2 regions of the Butyricicoccus porcorum genome follow, and region 1 is predicted to be linked to the other one. Evidence: predicted binding sites of a transcription regulator. Region 1 holds the regulator's gene; the other holds the start of a gene.
The links. Region 1 encodes LexA, which represses DNA repair genes until DNA is damaged. Its sites were predicted from a motif close to CNAACANNTGTTNG; they were not measured.
Positions count from the first base shown of each region.

Region 2: a site for LexA is predicted at 2,343-2,356, ahead of iolE (myo-inosose-2 dehydratase). Genes of this name have one in related genera too.

Region 1 covers NZ_CP178353.1:1,204,405-1,211,987, forward strand. The annotation lists gene ACLM7Z_RS05750 (DAK2 domain-containing protein) at 1-1,424, opposite strand, end outside; gene ACLM7Z_RS05755 (Asp23/Gls24 family envelope stress response protein) at 1,485-1,835, opposite strand; gene lexA (transcriptional repressor LexA) at 2,107-2,706, shown strand; gene recG (ATP-dependent DNA helicase RecG) at 2,703-4,739, shown strand; gene ACLM7Z_RS05770 (helix-turn-helix transcriptional regulator) at 4,988-5,200, shown strand; gene ACLM7Z_RS05775 (helix-turn-helix transcriptional regulator) at 5,632-6,261, shown strand; gene dpaL (diaminopropionate ammonia-lyase) at 6,419-7,583, shown strand, end outside.
Region 2 covers NZ_CP178353.1:1,834,838-1,842,420, forward strand. The annotation lists gene ACLM7Z_RS09095 (iron-containing alcohol dehydrogenase) at 1-430, opposite strand, end outside; gene ACLM7Z_RS09100 (methylated-DNA--[protein]-cysteine S-methyltransferase) at 521-1,030, opposite strand; gene ACLM7Z_RS09105 (AraC family transcriptional regulator) at 1,187-2,119, shown strand; gene iolE (myo-inosose-2 dehydratase) at 2,470-3,369, shown strand; gene ACLM7Z_RS09115 (Gfo/Idh/MocA family oxidoreductase) at 3,428-4,444, shown strand; gene ACLM7Z_RS09120 (aminotransferase class I/II-fold pyridoxal phosphate-dependent enzyme) at 4,549-5,760, opposite strand; gene ACLM7Z_RS09125 (sodium ion-translocating decarboxylase subunit beta) at 5,878-7,038, opposite strand; gene ACLM7Z_RS09130 (biotin/lipoyl-containing protein) at 7,054-7,449, opposite strand; gene ACLM7Z_RS09135 (OadG family transporter subunit) at 7,468-7,583, opposite strand, start outside.

The sequences.
Region 1 (7,583 bases):
AACAGCGAAAGATATTCGCCCTCGCGGATCTTCTTGCCGTCGAAATCGGAATTGCGTGCGGCATAGGTGACCTGTCCGGAACGGACATTTGCTGCTGCGTCCAGCATGGCCTCACGGTTTTCATCCAGCTCGGCACATTCGTCGAACGAGAGCATTGCGGAAATGCCCTGCGGGATATTCTTGGTCGGAATGATGACGACCGTCTTGCTCTCACACAGCGGAACGGCCTGCTCTGCCGCCATGATGATGTTTTTGTTGTTCGGCAGGACAAAGACAATCTCCGCCGGGACAGCGTCGATGGCGTGCAGGATGTCGTCGGTCGACGGGTTCATGGTCTGACCGCCCTGTACCATCTCATCTACACCGAGATCCTTGAATACGCTGACCAGTCCGTCGCCTGCGGCAACCGAGACAAAGCCGTATTTCTTCTCCGGCTCGGCAATTTTGCGCTCCTTGCTTTCCAGACCGGCAGCTTCCTCGACGATCTTCGCGGAGTGCTGCTGGCGCATGTTCTCAATCTTGACGGTGAGCAGCTGGCCGAACTTCAGACCTGCTTCGAGCGCCTCGTTCGGGCGGTCGGTGTGTACGTGAACCTTGATGATATCGTCGTCATCAACAACAACAAGGCTGTCGCCGATGCTGTCGAGGAACGCGCGCAGGCGCTGTACATTGCGCGACTTATCGCGGCGCTCTGCGATAAATTCGGTGCAGTAGGTAAACGTGATATCCTCGTCCTTGATGTCCGAGAACGTCGCACCGGTCTTTGCATGCTCCGGCTCAGCAGCGATTTTGCGCTCCTTGTGGATGCCGTTATACGCGTCGTACATGCCCTCGAGGATGGTCAGGAAGCCGAAGCCGCCTGCATCGACGACGCCCGCCTTTTCCAGAACCGGGTTCTGGTGCGTGGTCTCTGCCAGTGCCTCATGGCCCTTGTCGATGGCGGCGCGCAGAACCTCGCCGCAGTCGATGTCCGGGTTGGACTGACACAGCTCGAGTACATGCTGTGCCGCAACGCGGGAAACGGTCAGAATGGTGCCTTCCGCCGGCTTCATGACTGCCTTGTACGCCGCCTGTACGCCCTCATGCAGAGCGAGTGCAAGATCCTGTCCCTTGGCAGTCTTGCACTTTTTCAGCTGCTTGGACATGCCGCGGAACAGCAGCGACAGAATGACGCCGGAATTGCCGCGTGCGCCGCGCAGCAGTGCGGATGCCGTCGCCGCACTCGCTGCCGGCAGGTCGGGCTCGGCCAGCTTGGATACCTCATTTTTCGCCGACGCCATCGTCAGCGACATATTGGTTCCGGTATCACCGTCCGGAACCGGGAATACATTCAGCTCATTTGCTTCTTCTTTTTTTTCTTCAATGGACAGTGCGCCCTCGATGACCATAGCGCAGAATAGCTGTCCGTCAATCAGTTTCGACAATGAAATTGCCCTCCTTTACATGCTGGCGCGCAGATGCACGCACGTTCATGGACAGCTCACTCAGTCCGCCCGAATGGCATCGACATATACGTCGACGTTTTTGACATCAATACCGGTCATTTTCTCGACATTATAGCGAACCTCGCTGATAATGGAGCGGCAGACCGTTGCAATGTTGACACCGTGCTCCACGGCGAGATGCAGGTCGATGTTGACACCGCCATCCTCCGCTTCGGTAATGCGCACGCCGCGCGACATGTTTTCGCGGCGCAGCAGGTGTGCAATGCCGTCGGACACAGAACGGATGGTCATGCCTTTGACGCCGAAGCAGCTCATCGCCGCATAGCCCGCGATATCCGCCAGCACTTCCGGCGCGATATTGATAAATCCGAGATCGGCTTTGATCGTCATCACAATTCCTCCTCTATACAATGGAATCCAATTTCCTGATTGGGATGGTTTACAGAATAATTCAATCTTATTTTATAATATTTTTGCAGTTGCGACAAGAGGATTTTACGATTGCTCCAGACGAAGTTGCTGTTATCCGGCACATAAAATAGAAGTGTTCGGTAATGGCATTTCTGTCTGACGTAAAAAACAAACATTTGTTTGCTTTTTTGCATGGAATTCGGTAAAATAAAAGTATTCAGGAATGACGGATGGGAAAGGATGGGGCATCATGCGGCCAATTTCCGAAAAACAAAGACAGATTTTGACATTTATCCGCGACTATACCGCCGAACAGGGCTATCCCCCGTCCGTGCGGGAAATTGCGGCGGCGGTTGGGCTGCGCTCACCGTCGTCGGTGCATGCACACCTCAAGCACCTGCGCGAGCTGGGATATCTGGAAAAGGATGACCATAAGACGCGTGCGATTACGCTGGCGGGCAGCGGCGCGCCCGGTGGAGATGCTGTGCCGATTCTCGGACGCGTCACCGCGGGCATGCCGATCCTCGCGGTTGAGGAGGCAGAGGGCGTGCTGCATGTCGATCTGGACGGCAGGCACGGCGACTTTTTTGCCCTGCGCATTCAGGGCGACTCCATGATCGGCGCGGGCATTCTCGACGGAGATTATATTGTCGTGCGCAGCCAGAATTATGCGCAGCGTGGACAGATTGTGGTCGCATTGATTGAAGACGAAGCGACCTGCAAGCGGCTGGAGAAGGAGGACGGGCACATCTGGCTCATGCCGGAAAATCCGGCCTATCACCCCATTCCGGGTGACTATGCCCGCATTCTGGGTGTTGTCGCCAAGGTCGTGCGCAGTTATCCGGTATGAAGCTACAGGACAATGTGCGCTTTGTGCGCGGCATCGGGCCGAAAAAAGCGGAGCTGCTCGGCAGGCTCGGCATTGTGACACTGGAGGATGCGGTACAGTGCTATCCACGCGGCTATGAGGATCGCACGCACATCACTCCCATCCGACATCTGCTGGACGGAGAAAAACAATGTGTGCATGCCGTCGTGGGCACGCCGCCCCAGACCGCACACATCCGCCGCGGCATGGATGTGACGCGCTGCACGGTGTATGATGAGAGCGGCGCACTGACACTGCGTTTTTTCAACCACAAATATGCGGCGGCTGCGCTGGAGACCGGAAAAGAATATGCCTTTTACGGAAAGGTACAGGCGGAGGGGCGTGGATTTGTCATGCTGTCGCCGGAGTTCGAGCCGGTCGGCGCGGACGACCGCACCGGGCGGGTGCTCCCGGTGTATCCGCTGACGGCGGGACTGTACCAGCGCGACCTGTACCGCGTGACCGACGCGGCGCTTGCCGCCGTGCCGGATGACCTTCCGGATTTTCTGCCGAAAGCCATTCGGGAGCAACAGGGCTTTGCGCCCATCCGTGACGCGCTCGCCGGCATCCACCGTCCACAGGATATGCGGCAGGCACAGCAGGCGCGCCGCCGCATGGTATTTGAAGAATTTTTCCTGCTGTCGTGCGGTATGGGATTTCTGCGCGCGCGGCGGTCGGGAAAGAGCGGCGCACAGCTGCGCGATCTGAGCCTGAATGCGTTTTACCGTGCGCTGCCATTTTCACTGACCGGGGCACAGATGCGCGCCATTGAGGCGTGCACGCTGGATATCGCCGCCGGTCGGCCGCTCAGCCGTCTCATTCAGGGTGATGTCGGTTCCGGCAAAACCATGGTCGCGGCGGCGCTGTGTTACCTCGCCGCGAAGAACGGGCGGCAGGCAGTCATGATGGCGCCGACCGAGTTGCTTGCACAGCAGCATATGCAGACGCTGGCGCCGCTACTGCAAAAACTCGGCGTGTCGTGCGGTCTGCTGGTCGGCTCGATGGGTGCGAAGCAAAAACGTGAAACCGTACAGGCGATTGAAGCAGGGGAAGTTTCTGTCGTGATCGGCACACATGCTGTGCTGGGGGATACGGTACAGTTTCACGACCTTGCGGTGGCAATCGTGGACGAACAGCACCGGTTCGGTGTCAATCAGCGCGCGACGCTGACGGCGAAGGGGGAAAATGTTCACCTGCTTGTCATGTCTGCGACGCCCATTCCGCGCACGCTTGCGCTGCTTCTGTATGGCGATCTGGATGTGTCCGTCATCGATGAGCTGCCGCCCGGACGGCAGAAAATCAAGACGTATGCCGTCGGTGAAACCATGCGCCAGCGGATTGATCGGTTTATCGACAAACAGTGCGCCGAGGGCGGACAGGTCTATGTTGTCTGTCCGCTGGTCGGCGACGGCGAGAGTGGGCGCACCAGTGCGGAGAGCGCGGCAGAGCGCCTGTCAGGTGTGTTGCCGCACCGCCGCGTCGCACTCGTGCACGGGCGCACCAGAGCGGCGGAAAAAGAACAGATTATGGCGGATTTTGCCGCTGGAAATATTGATATTCTTGTTTCTACAACCGTCATCGAAGTCGGCGTCAATGTGCCGAATGCGACGCTGATGGTTGTGGAAGACGGTGACTGTTTTGGCCTGTCCCAGCTGCATCAGCTGCGCGGGCGCGTGGGACGCGGAAAGCGGCAGTCCTACTGTGTCTTTTACGGCGCTGACCGCGGCGCGGATGCGCGCGAACGACTCAAAACGCTGGTGCATACCAACGATGGGTTTGTCATCGCACAGAAGGATCTGGAGATGCGCGGTGCGGGCGACTTTTTCGGCACACGGCAGCACGGTCTGCCGCCGATGAAGCTGGCAGACCTGGCGGGAGATACGCGCGTGTTGGAGCAGGCGCGGCGCGCAGCGGATGCGCTTCTGGCAGATGACCCGGAGCTGGTGCGCGAGCCTGAACTGCGGGCACGGGTGGAAAAGCTGTTTGCGCAGTACGGAGAAGGGAGCTTTAACTGAGAGCAGAATGATATAAATAACGAAAAATGAAAATAATCCGAAGTCCGGCGTCGGGGGACACGGGGCTTCGGATTTTGTTCCAGCATGCCGAGGGGGATTTGGACAGGGAATCTGTCCGGAAAGTGGCATTGGTCGATATACAGTTGGGTGAAATTTGTTATTTTTTAGCGAAATATCCGCTAAAACCAAAAAGAGGATATTTTACTTATTTATAATAATTTCATCATCTCACGAAGGGGAGCGTGAGTATGTATCACAGGATACGCGATCTGAGGGAAGATAAAGATATTACGCAGGCAGAGATGGGGAAGATCCTGTCATGCAGTCAGCGCGTCTACAGCAATTATGAACGGGGAGACATCGACATCCCGACAGCGGTTTTGGTTCGGCTGGCGGATTTTCACGGTGTGTCCGTCGATTACCTGCTTGGACGTACGGACAATCCCAAAACAGCAAAGTAATGGCAAAAAGCCGCCGGAGCACATGCTCCGGCGGCTTTTTTGTGCGGTCAATGACCGCGGTGCTTCTGCCTGTGTTTTTCCTTCCGCAGTTCAAACTGCCGCTGCAGATCCTCCTTTTTTTGCATGGCGATGCAGAGAACGGACAACCAAAGGAGGCAGGTTACTGACGGCGGGTCTGCCGCCGCTCCCGGACTACCTACCGGGACGTGTTTTTATCTCTGCGCGTAGTTCCGGTTTATTTGGACAAAACCGAATGCTGTGATATTAGAATATCATAAATGTAGCACATTCCACGAAGAACATCAATGTCCTCCATCGGAATTTTGGCGGAAGATATGACAATCGAATGGGAAATATGATACACTGTAGGCAATACATATATCTGACGCAGCAGCCCGCGGCGGGCACGCGGAGAAGAGACAGGAGTGAATGTGGTTTTGAAAACACTACAGATATTAAAGCAGGTCGCAGCCAGTCTGGCGCAGCAGTTCGGGCCGAACTGTGAGATTGTCATTCATGACCTGCGGTCGAAGGATTTGAACCAGTCCATTGTCCACATCGAAAACGGGCATGTATCCAACCGGAAGGTCGGGGATGGCCCGTCGGAGGTCGTGCTCAAGGCAATGAAGACCGACGGCGAGGTGCCGGAAGACCGCTCCGGTTATCTGACCACCACAACCGATGGCAAGGTGCTCAAATCCTCCACCATTTACATCAAGGATGACGAGGGAAAGCCGGAATATATCTTTGCCATCAATTTTGATATTTCCACCCTGCTCGCGGCACAGAATGCGCTGGAAAACCTGACCTCTGCGCCAAAAACCGAGCGCCCGACAGAGATTTCCCATAACGTCAGCGAGCTGCTCGACCAGCTGCTGGAGCAGTCGGTTGCGCTCGTCGGCAAGCCGGTCGCACTGATGAACAAGGACGATAAAGTCGCCGCCATCAAGTTCCTCAACGACGCCGGTGCATTTCTGATTACCCATTCGGGTGACAGGGTGGCGAATTATTTCGGCATTTCCAAGTTTACACTGTACAGCTACATCGGAAGCAGTAAATAAGGCATACTGGAGGATAAACTGCACAAAAACCAACCCTAAAAATTTTTGTATAAACCTAAAAATATTTTGAAAAAAGGCTTGCAATCGCGCGTGCGTGTGCTATGATAGGGATAAGAAATTTGGTCGAATGACCGATGCGGAACGGAGGTTGGATCACATGGATGTAACAATGAAATTTACAGAAAACCATGTCCCCGGGACGGATGACCGATACCTGGAGATTATGAGCCCGGACAATGTCCTCAAGGCCAATCATTTCCATAAGAGCTTCCCGGAATACCGCGTCACGCCGCTGCACAGCCTCCGGCATCTCGCACAGTATCTGGGAATCAAAAATCTGTACGTGAAGGATGAATCCTATCGCTTTGGTCTGAATGCCTTCAAGGTGCTGGGCGGTTCGTTTGCCATCGCACGCTACATCGCAAAGCAGACCGGACGCGATGTCTCCGAGCTGCCGTACAGCGTGCTGACATCAGACGCGCTGCGTAAAGAGTTCGGACATGCGACGTTCTTCACGGCGACCGACGGCAACCATGGCCGCGGTGTCGCCTGGGCAGCAAACCGTTTGGGGCAGAAGGCTGTCGTCCGCATGCCGAAGGGCACAACACCGACCCGGCTGGAGAACATCCGCAAGCTGGGCGCGGAGGTCACGATTGAACAACTGAACTATGACGAATGTGTCCGCATGGCGGCAGCTGAGGCGGCGCAGACCGAACACGGCGTCATGGTACAGGACACCGCGTGGGACGGCTATGAGGAAATCCCGTCGTGGATCATGCAGGGCTACGGCACGCTCGCACTCGAGGCAGACCGGCAGATGCTTGCAGACGGCTGTGAGCGCCCGACCCATGTCATCATTCAGGCGGGCGTCGGTTCTCTGGCAGGTGCGGTCATTGGCTATTTTGCCAACCGTTACCGGGAGAATCCGCCGATCATGGTGGTGGTCGAAGCGAATGCGGCGGATTGCCTGTACCGCAGTGCGGAACAGGCGACCGGTGAGCTGGTCAATGTCACCGGTGACATGGTCACCATCATGGCAGGCCTTGCCTGCGGCGAAGGCAATACGATTGCGTGGGATATCCTGCGCAACCATGCGGCGGCATTTGTCTCCTGTCCGGACTGGATGAGTGCGCGCGGCACGCGGGTGTACGGCGTTCCGATGGCGGGCGATCCGGAGATTATTTCCGGCGAATCCGGTTCCGTCACCATGGGCTTCCTCAGTGTTGTGATGGCGCGGGAGAATCATGCGGACATCCGCGCGGCGCTGAAGCTGGATGAAAATTCCGAGGTGCTGCTGGTTTCGACGGAGGGCAACACCGATC
Region 2 (7,583 bases), 630 kb from region 1:
CTGCCGCTGCGATGGTTAGGATTGTACCGACCGGGGCACACGCCTGTGGTACGCGCTTCTTGGCGTAAAAATCCCATACATCGCCGTCGTTTGCAATGCCATAAGCAATCGCCTTGGAGGAATCGATAACCGAGCCGCCGCCGACTGCGAGGATGAAATCGACGCCCTCGCGCTTGCACAGCGCAATGCCTTCGCGCACAAGGCCGAGGCGCGGATTGGGTACGACACCGCCCAGCATGACATAGGAAATCCCGGACTGTTCCAGCGCATCTGTGACGCGATCGAGCAGTCCGCTGCGCTTAGCCGAACCGCCGCCGTAATGGATCAGAACCTTTTTGCCGTTCTGACCTGTGATGAGTTCGCCGACGCGTTCTACGGCATGTTTGCCGAATACGACATGCGTCGGGGTATAGTATTCAAAATCCTGCATAGATAAGCCTTCCTTTCGCAAAACCAGTCTATCAATTACTGCCTTTATTGTAACGGATTTGTGGCAGCTGTGCAAGGTGCTGCGGCAGAGTTATGTGCGAAAGTGCGCGCCCTCCAGCGTCAGAAGCTGTGCTTTTGCGCGCAGGCCGCCTGCATATCCGGTCAGGCTGCCGTCCGCGCCGAGTACACGGTGACAGGGAATCAGGATACTGATGGGATTGTGCCCGACCGCGCCGCCGACTGCTTGTGCGGAAATGCGCTTTCCGGTCTGCTGTTCCAGCTGCACCGCAATTTGTCCATAGGTCATGGTTTCACCGTATGGAATGCGGAAAAGAATGTCCCAGACTGTCTGCCGGAAGGCACTGCCCTCCGGCGCAAGCGGGAGCGTCATAGCAGGTGCTTCGCCGTGAAAATAACGGTTGAGCCAGTCGATGGTCTGTGCAAAAACAACAAGATTTTGCTCTGTGGCATTCGGTGCGAGTGTGCTGCCGAAATACTTCTGATGCTCCAGCCACAGCCCAGTCAGCTGTGTCCCGTCGGAGGCGAGTGTCAGCACGCCGACAGGGGAATAATAGGTCGTAAGATATGGACTGCGATTCATTTTCAGTTCCTCTCTTCCTGTGCGTTGACCGTATCATATCACAGAAACAGACACGAGACAAGGCGGGGAAAAAACAATAATCTGCTACTCTGACTTTCAAGATTCTGCTATAATAAAGTGCATAGAGAAAGAAACAAGAGGAGAGGAGAAAAAACGATGGCGCAGCAGAATCCACTCAATGTGCAGTGCTTTGTGAAGAAGGATTTTCAGTCGGTATTTGTCGGGGAAAACGACCCCAAATTGCTTTACGTCAGCAGGATTTCGCCGGATGCAAGCACACATCCGCGCGTGATGCATGCACACAGGGATTTTGTAGAGCTGCTCCTGATTTGCAGCGGCAGCAGTGAATATCTGATTCATGACAAGAAACAGCTCATCAAGCCGGGTGATCTGCTGATTTACAATGCCAATGTTGTGCACGATGAAATTTCCGGACCGGGCATCGAAGTCGGCAGTTACTGTGTTGCGGTCGGCGGGCTACATATGCCCGGCCTGCGTGAAAATGCGCTGATTCCCGACGATGCGGGTTATATTTTCCCGACCGGAGAACACTTTGAAGCCATGCGCACAATCTGTGAAATGATGTTTCACAGTCTGTCCTCCGGAGAGCCGCGTGCAGAAGCGTTCTGCCATAGCCTGATGCATGCGCTGCTGGTCAAGGCGCTGACTGTTGTCGGCGGAAGAGAGGCTGCTGCGGATGAACCGGAGGTTGAGGAACCGCATGTACTTGGCCTGCGCATTAAATCGTACATCGACGAGCACTATATGGAACCAATTACGTTGCAGAGCATGGGGGAGGCGCTGCATATCAGTCCGTATTATCTCTCACATGTGTTCAAGCAGATGAGCGGATATTCCCCGGTGCAGTATTTGCTGCGCCGCCGCATCGGCGAGGCGCAGACACTGCTTATCACGACCGATTTGCCGATTACAACAATTGCCGGTATGGTAGGTTACGATACCCAGAGCTATTTTAATCTCCAGTTTACGAAAAATGTCGGTATGCCGCCGAAAAAATACCGGCAAAATTATATTGTCAGCGTCGAGGAGGAAACCAAGCGGGCAAAAAAGAAGAAGAAAAAAGAATAAAAAAACAAGAAGGTGCTGCCGAAAACAGGAAATATTCCGGGTTTCGGCAGCTTTTTTGTGCCCATCACGTGGAAAAACGGTGCGGATCATGGGCTGATATTTTGTGAAATCGCAGGATTTTATAAAATTCGTTCCGGCGGACGCTGTCTGCATATACGGGGATTTTAAGATGAAGGGAATAAAAAATACACAGGAATATCAATTTTGATAAAAAAACGGACGGGAAACAGATTTTTTTGGTAAAAACAGATAAGCCAAGAAGTTGAAAGACGAAATTGCCGCCGGATGATATACTAAAGTCACAATAAAGAAACGAAACATACCGAAGAGGAAAGGAAGGTATTTTGAATATGTTGGACCCGAAGAAAGTAAAAATTGGAATTGCTCCGATTGCATGGACAGAGGATGACATGCCGGAGATGGGCGCGGAGAACAGCTTTCTCCAGACCATCAGTGAAATCGCACTGAGCGGTTATGTCGGCACAGAAATCGGCTGCCAGTATCCGAGAAATCCGGCAGTCCTGAATGAGGAATTCGGCCGCCGCGGCATCTCTGCCATCACGGCATGGATCAGCACGTATCTCAACGAGCAGCCGATGTGGTGGAATGAACGCGCATTTGTCGACCACATGAATTTCCTGAAGGCCATCGGTGCTGAGGTCATCAATGTCTCTGACCAGAGCTTCTCGATTCAGCATCAGTGGAACACCCCGCTGGCGAACAAGAAGGTTCTGAACGATGATGAGTGGGAGGTTCTCACCAAGGGCCTCGATCATCTGGGCAAGATCGCTTATGACAGCGGCATGAAGATCGTTTATCATCACCACATGACGACCACCGTACAGAAGACGGGGGAGATCGACCGCCTGATGGAGATGACTGATCCGAAGTATGTCAGCCTGATTTATGATACCGGTCATCTGACCTTCTCCGGCGAAGATCCGATTGAAATCCTCAAGAAGCATCACGACCGCATCGGCCATGTACATCTGAAGAATGTCCGCAAGCCGGCAATGGAAAAGTGTTATGCAGAAAACAAGAGCTTCCTGCGCTCGATTCCGGAAGGCGTATTCACGGTACCGGGCGACCCGGAGGGCTGCGTAGACTTCCCGACCGTCTTCAAGCTGCTGGATGAGTACAATTATGAAGGCTGGCTGGTTGTCGAAGCGGAGCAGGATCCGGCAAAGGCAAATCCGCTTGACTATGCACGCATGGCGCGCGCCTATGTCAACAAGTATACTGGCCTGTAATCGGACACAATAACGAGTTTATTTCTATCATATAACCATACGTAAGGAGAGAGTTCGTATGAAAAAGCTGAAAATCGGTATCATTGGTGTCGGCCGTCTGGGCTATGAGCATGCCTGCAATATCGCAAACCGCGTACCGGGTTCTGAACTGGTTGCAATCTGTGATGGTAATTTTGCACGTGCAAAGGAAGTTGCAGAGGAACTGGGTGTGACCGCTGTTTACAGCGATCCGAAGGAAATGTGTGCAAATCCGGAGGTTGAGGCGGTTGCCATCGTCACCAACACTGCATCCCATGTTGAAATGATTCAGATTGCCATGGATGCAGGCAAGCATGTCTTCTGCGAAAAGCCGCTGGCAGACACGGTTGAGAAGTGCAAAGAAGCGGAGAAGATCATCGAGTCCCATCCGGAACTGATCTTCATGCTGGGCTTCATGCGCCGCTACGATCATTCCTATCAGGTTGCCAAGCAGAAGATGGAAAATGGTGACATCGGCGATGTTATCCTCGTTCGCTGCTATTCTCAGGATCCGATTTCCATCATTCAGGGCACGCTCGAGTATGCACCGCGCTCCGGTGGACAGTTCATCGACATGTCCATTCATGATATCGACCTGATCCGCTGGCTGACCGGCTCCGAGCCGAAGAAGCTGTGGGCAATCGGCGGCTGCTTCGAGTTCAAGCAGTACAAGGATTGGGACGACGGCGACAATGTTTCCTGCCTGATGCAGTGCGAGAACGATGCAATGGCATTCTTCTTCGCAGGCCGTGCAGCAGCACATGGCTCCCATGTTGAGACCGAAATCGTCGGCACCCGTGGCACGCTGCGCATCGCAGGCGTACCGGCAAGCTCCATGGTTGAAGTTATGAGCGAGCATGGCGTATGCCGTGAGTGCTATCAGGACTTCGTTACCCGTTGGCATGATGCTTACATCACCGAGATGGAAGAGTTCTGTGACTGTGTTGCAAAGGGTCGTCAGGGCAGCCCGAATGTATATGACGGCACTGCATCCACCAACATCGCGTTCCGCTGCAAGGAATCGTTCCTCAAGAATGAGCTGCTGATGCTGGAGTAAATCCAGTTCGATTCCCCCATTTTATTGCTAATATCTCCTATCTGAATATAAGTCTCTGAAAAGCCCCGCCGCTTCGTTTGGAAGCTGGCGAGGCTTTTCCATGTTCAGGTATTGAAAACGTATTTGTCCAGACGGCGGAATGCTTCCTGCACACGGCTGAAGGGCAGGGCAAGGTTCATGCGGATGGCACAGGGGGCTTGGAACATGCAGCCATCCTGCCAGGCAACGCCGACATTCCAGCCGGCTTTTTGCAGTTCCTGCACGGTCTTGCCGTGCGCTTCACACCATTCCGTACAGTCGAGGAACAGCATATAGGTACCCTCTGGCTTGCTGACCCGGATGCCATCAAAATGCTGTACAATGAAGTCATACGCATAGTCTATATTTTGCGTCAGAACCTGACACAGCTCGTCCACCCATTCATATCCCTCAGGCTGATATGCACCAATGAGTGCGTGCATGGAAAGCACATTCATGCTGTTGTAATGCGGCTTGCCGCTCTTTGCACGCACGCGGTCGCGCAGATAGCGGTTGTAGATAATGTGGTAGCTTCCGACCAGACCGGCGAGATTGAATGTCTTGCTCGGAGCATAGACGGCAACTGTACGGTTCTTTGCGTCCTCACTGACCGACTGGGTGGGGATGTGTTTGTGTCCGGACAGCAGAAGATCTGACCAGATTTCGTCCGAAATAACAACGCAGTCGTTGGCACGATAGACCTCCATGGCCTTGTCCAGCTCCCAGCGCTCCCAGACGCGCCCGGTGGGGTTATGTGGGCTGCAAAAGACAGCAACATGGATGTGATGCTGTTTGATTTTTGCATCCATGTCATCGAAATCCATGCGCCAGACACCGTCTGTATCCAATTGGAGCGGGCTGTGGACAATGTGGAAGCCGTTGTCTTCGATGCTGTTGGTAAAGCCAATGTAGGTCGGGCTGTGCAGCAGCACGGCGTCGCCCGGGGCGGCGAATGCGGTTAGCGCGGAAATAACACAGCCAAGCACACCGTTTTCATAGCCGATACAGCTGGCTGTCAGGCCGGTCACACCGTTGCGGCATTCCTGCCATTGAATGATCGATTGGTAATATTCTTTGGTTGGATTGAAATAGCCGAACGCCGGATGCTGGGCGCGTGCAAGAATCGCCTGCGGAATGGTAGGAACAGTGGGGAAATTCATATCTGCAACCCACATCGGAATGGCATCAAAGCCCTCCTTGGGCGCTTCCGGCGCAAAGCCGGGCATAGTTCCAAGGCTGTCAACTGCGATGGCGTCCTTGCCATGGCGATCCAGAATCGAAGTGAAATCATATTTCATGGCAGATGCTCCTTTCTCTGTTATGTGATTGCACCTATTGTAACACACATATCGTTTGCGGGCAAAAAAATCCCCTTCCGGATTTTCCGGAAGGGGATACAAGCCGTATGAAAAGACTCAGCCCATCAGCATCGGGACGAGCTTCAAGAAGAAGCCTGCCGCAGCAGCGGAGCCGATAACACCGGCAACGTTCGGGCCCATGGCGTGCATGAGCAGGAAGTTGGACGGGTTTTCCTTCTGGCCTTCAATCTGTGCAACACGTGCAGCCATCGGTACGGCAGATACGCCTGCGGAACCAATCAGCGGGTTGATCTTGCCCTTGCTAATCCAGCACATGATATCGCCGAAAATGACGCCGCCGAAGGTAGACAGTGCAAATGCAACCAGACCCATCAGGATGATCTCGAGCGTCTGCCAAGTCAGGAACGTATCAGCAGCAGCAGTAGCGCCGACAGACAGACCCAGGAAAATGGTGACGATATTCATCAGGGCATTCTGTACGGTTTCGTCCAGACGAGCGGTTACGCCGCAGACGTGGAACAGGTTGCCGAGCATCAGCATGCCGATCAGCGGAGCGGTATCCGGCAGCAGCAGGATGACGACAGTTGCAACCGCGATCGGGAAGACGATCTTCTCGGTGTTGGATACCTCGCGCAGCTGGGTCATCCTGATCTGACGATCCTTCTTGCGGGTAAACAGACGCATAATCGGCGGCTGAATCATTGGGATCAGCGCCATGTATGAGTACGCGGCGATTGCGATTGCGGACAGATACTCCGGTGCCAGCTTGGAGGTAACCATGATGGCAGTCGGGCCGTCTGCGCCGCCGATGATGCCGATGGCAGCGGCGACGTTGACCGGGAACTTAAAGATCAGCAGCGAGCCGAGGAATGCGGTGAAGATACCGAACTGTGCGGCAGCGCCAAGGATCAGCGAGGACGGGCGCGCAATCAGCGGACCGAAGTCGGTCATCGCGCCGACACCCATAAAGATCAAAGGCGGGTAAATATCCAGCTTTACGCCGGTATACAGCCAGTGCAGCAATCCGTCATTATCCACATTGGAAATCATGTTGGAGAACGGCAGATTCGCCAGCAGCATGCCGAAAGCGATGGTGACGAGCAGCAGCGGCTCGAATTTCTTTGCGATGCCCAGATACAGTAGGACAAACGCGATGAGAATCATAAGCAGGTTTTTCCAACCGCCATCCATGAAAAAGCCTGCATAGCCGGATTCTCCGAGAATTTTGCCGAGAACGGCAGTGAAAGAAAAATCCATTACACGCGACCTCCGTTAAGAGATGGTGCACAGAACACTGCCGGTATCAACCGACGCGCCCTTGGATACACATACGGAAGTGACCGTACCGTCCTTGCTGGCGAAGATTTCGTTCTCCATCTTCATTGCTTCCAGGATGAACAGGATGTCGCCGTTCTTGACGGTCTGGCCCTGCTGGCAGCGGACATCGAGGATGGTGCCCGGCATCGGAGCAGTGATTGGATCGCCTGCGCCTGCCGGAGCGGCCGGAGCAGCAGCCGGAGCCGGAGCGGCAGCCGGTGCAGCGGCCGGAGCCGGAGCAGCAGCAACCGGAGCCGGAGCAGGTGCTTCGCCGATGTAAGCAGCAACAGCCTTGCCCTTTTCTACTTCGACCTCATACTGTTTGTCATTCAGCGTTACAATATATTTCATGTTGTTTGTACCTCCCAATTAAAGCGCCTGAATGCGTCTGAACTGAAGCTCGCCCAGCGGAATATCGGTCTCATCGCTGATGATGGCCATAATGCAGGCAGCAGTTTCCTCATCGACATCGATGAGCTGAAGCT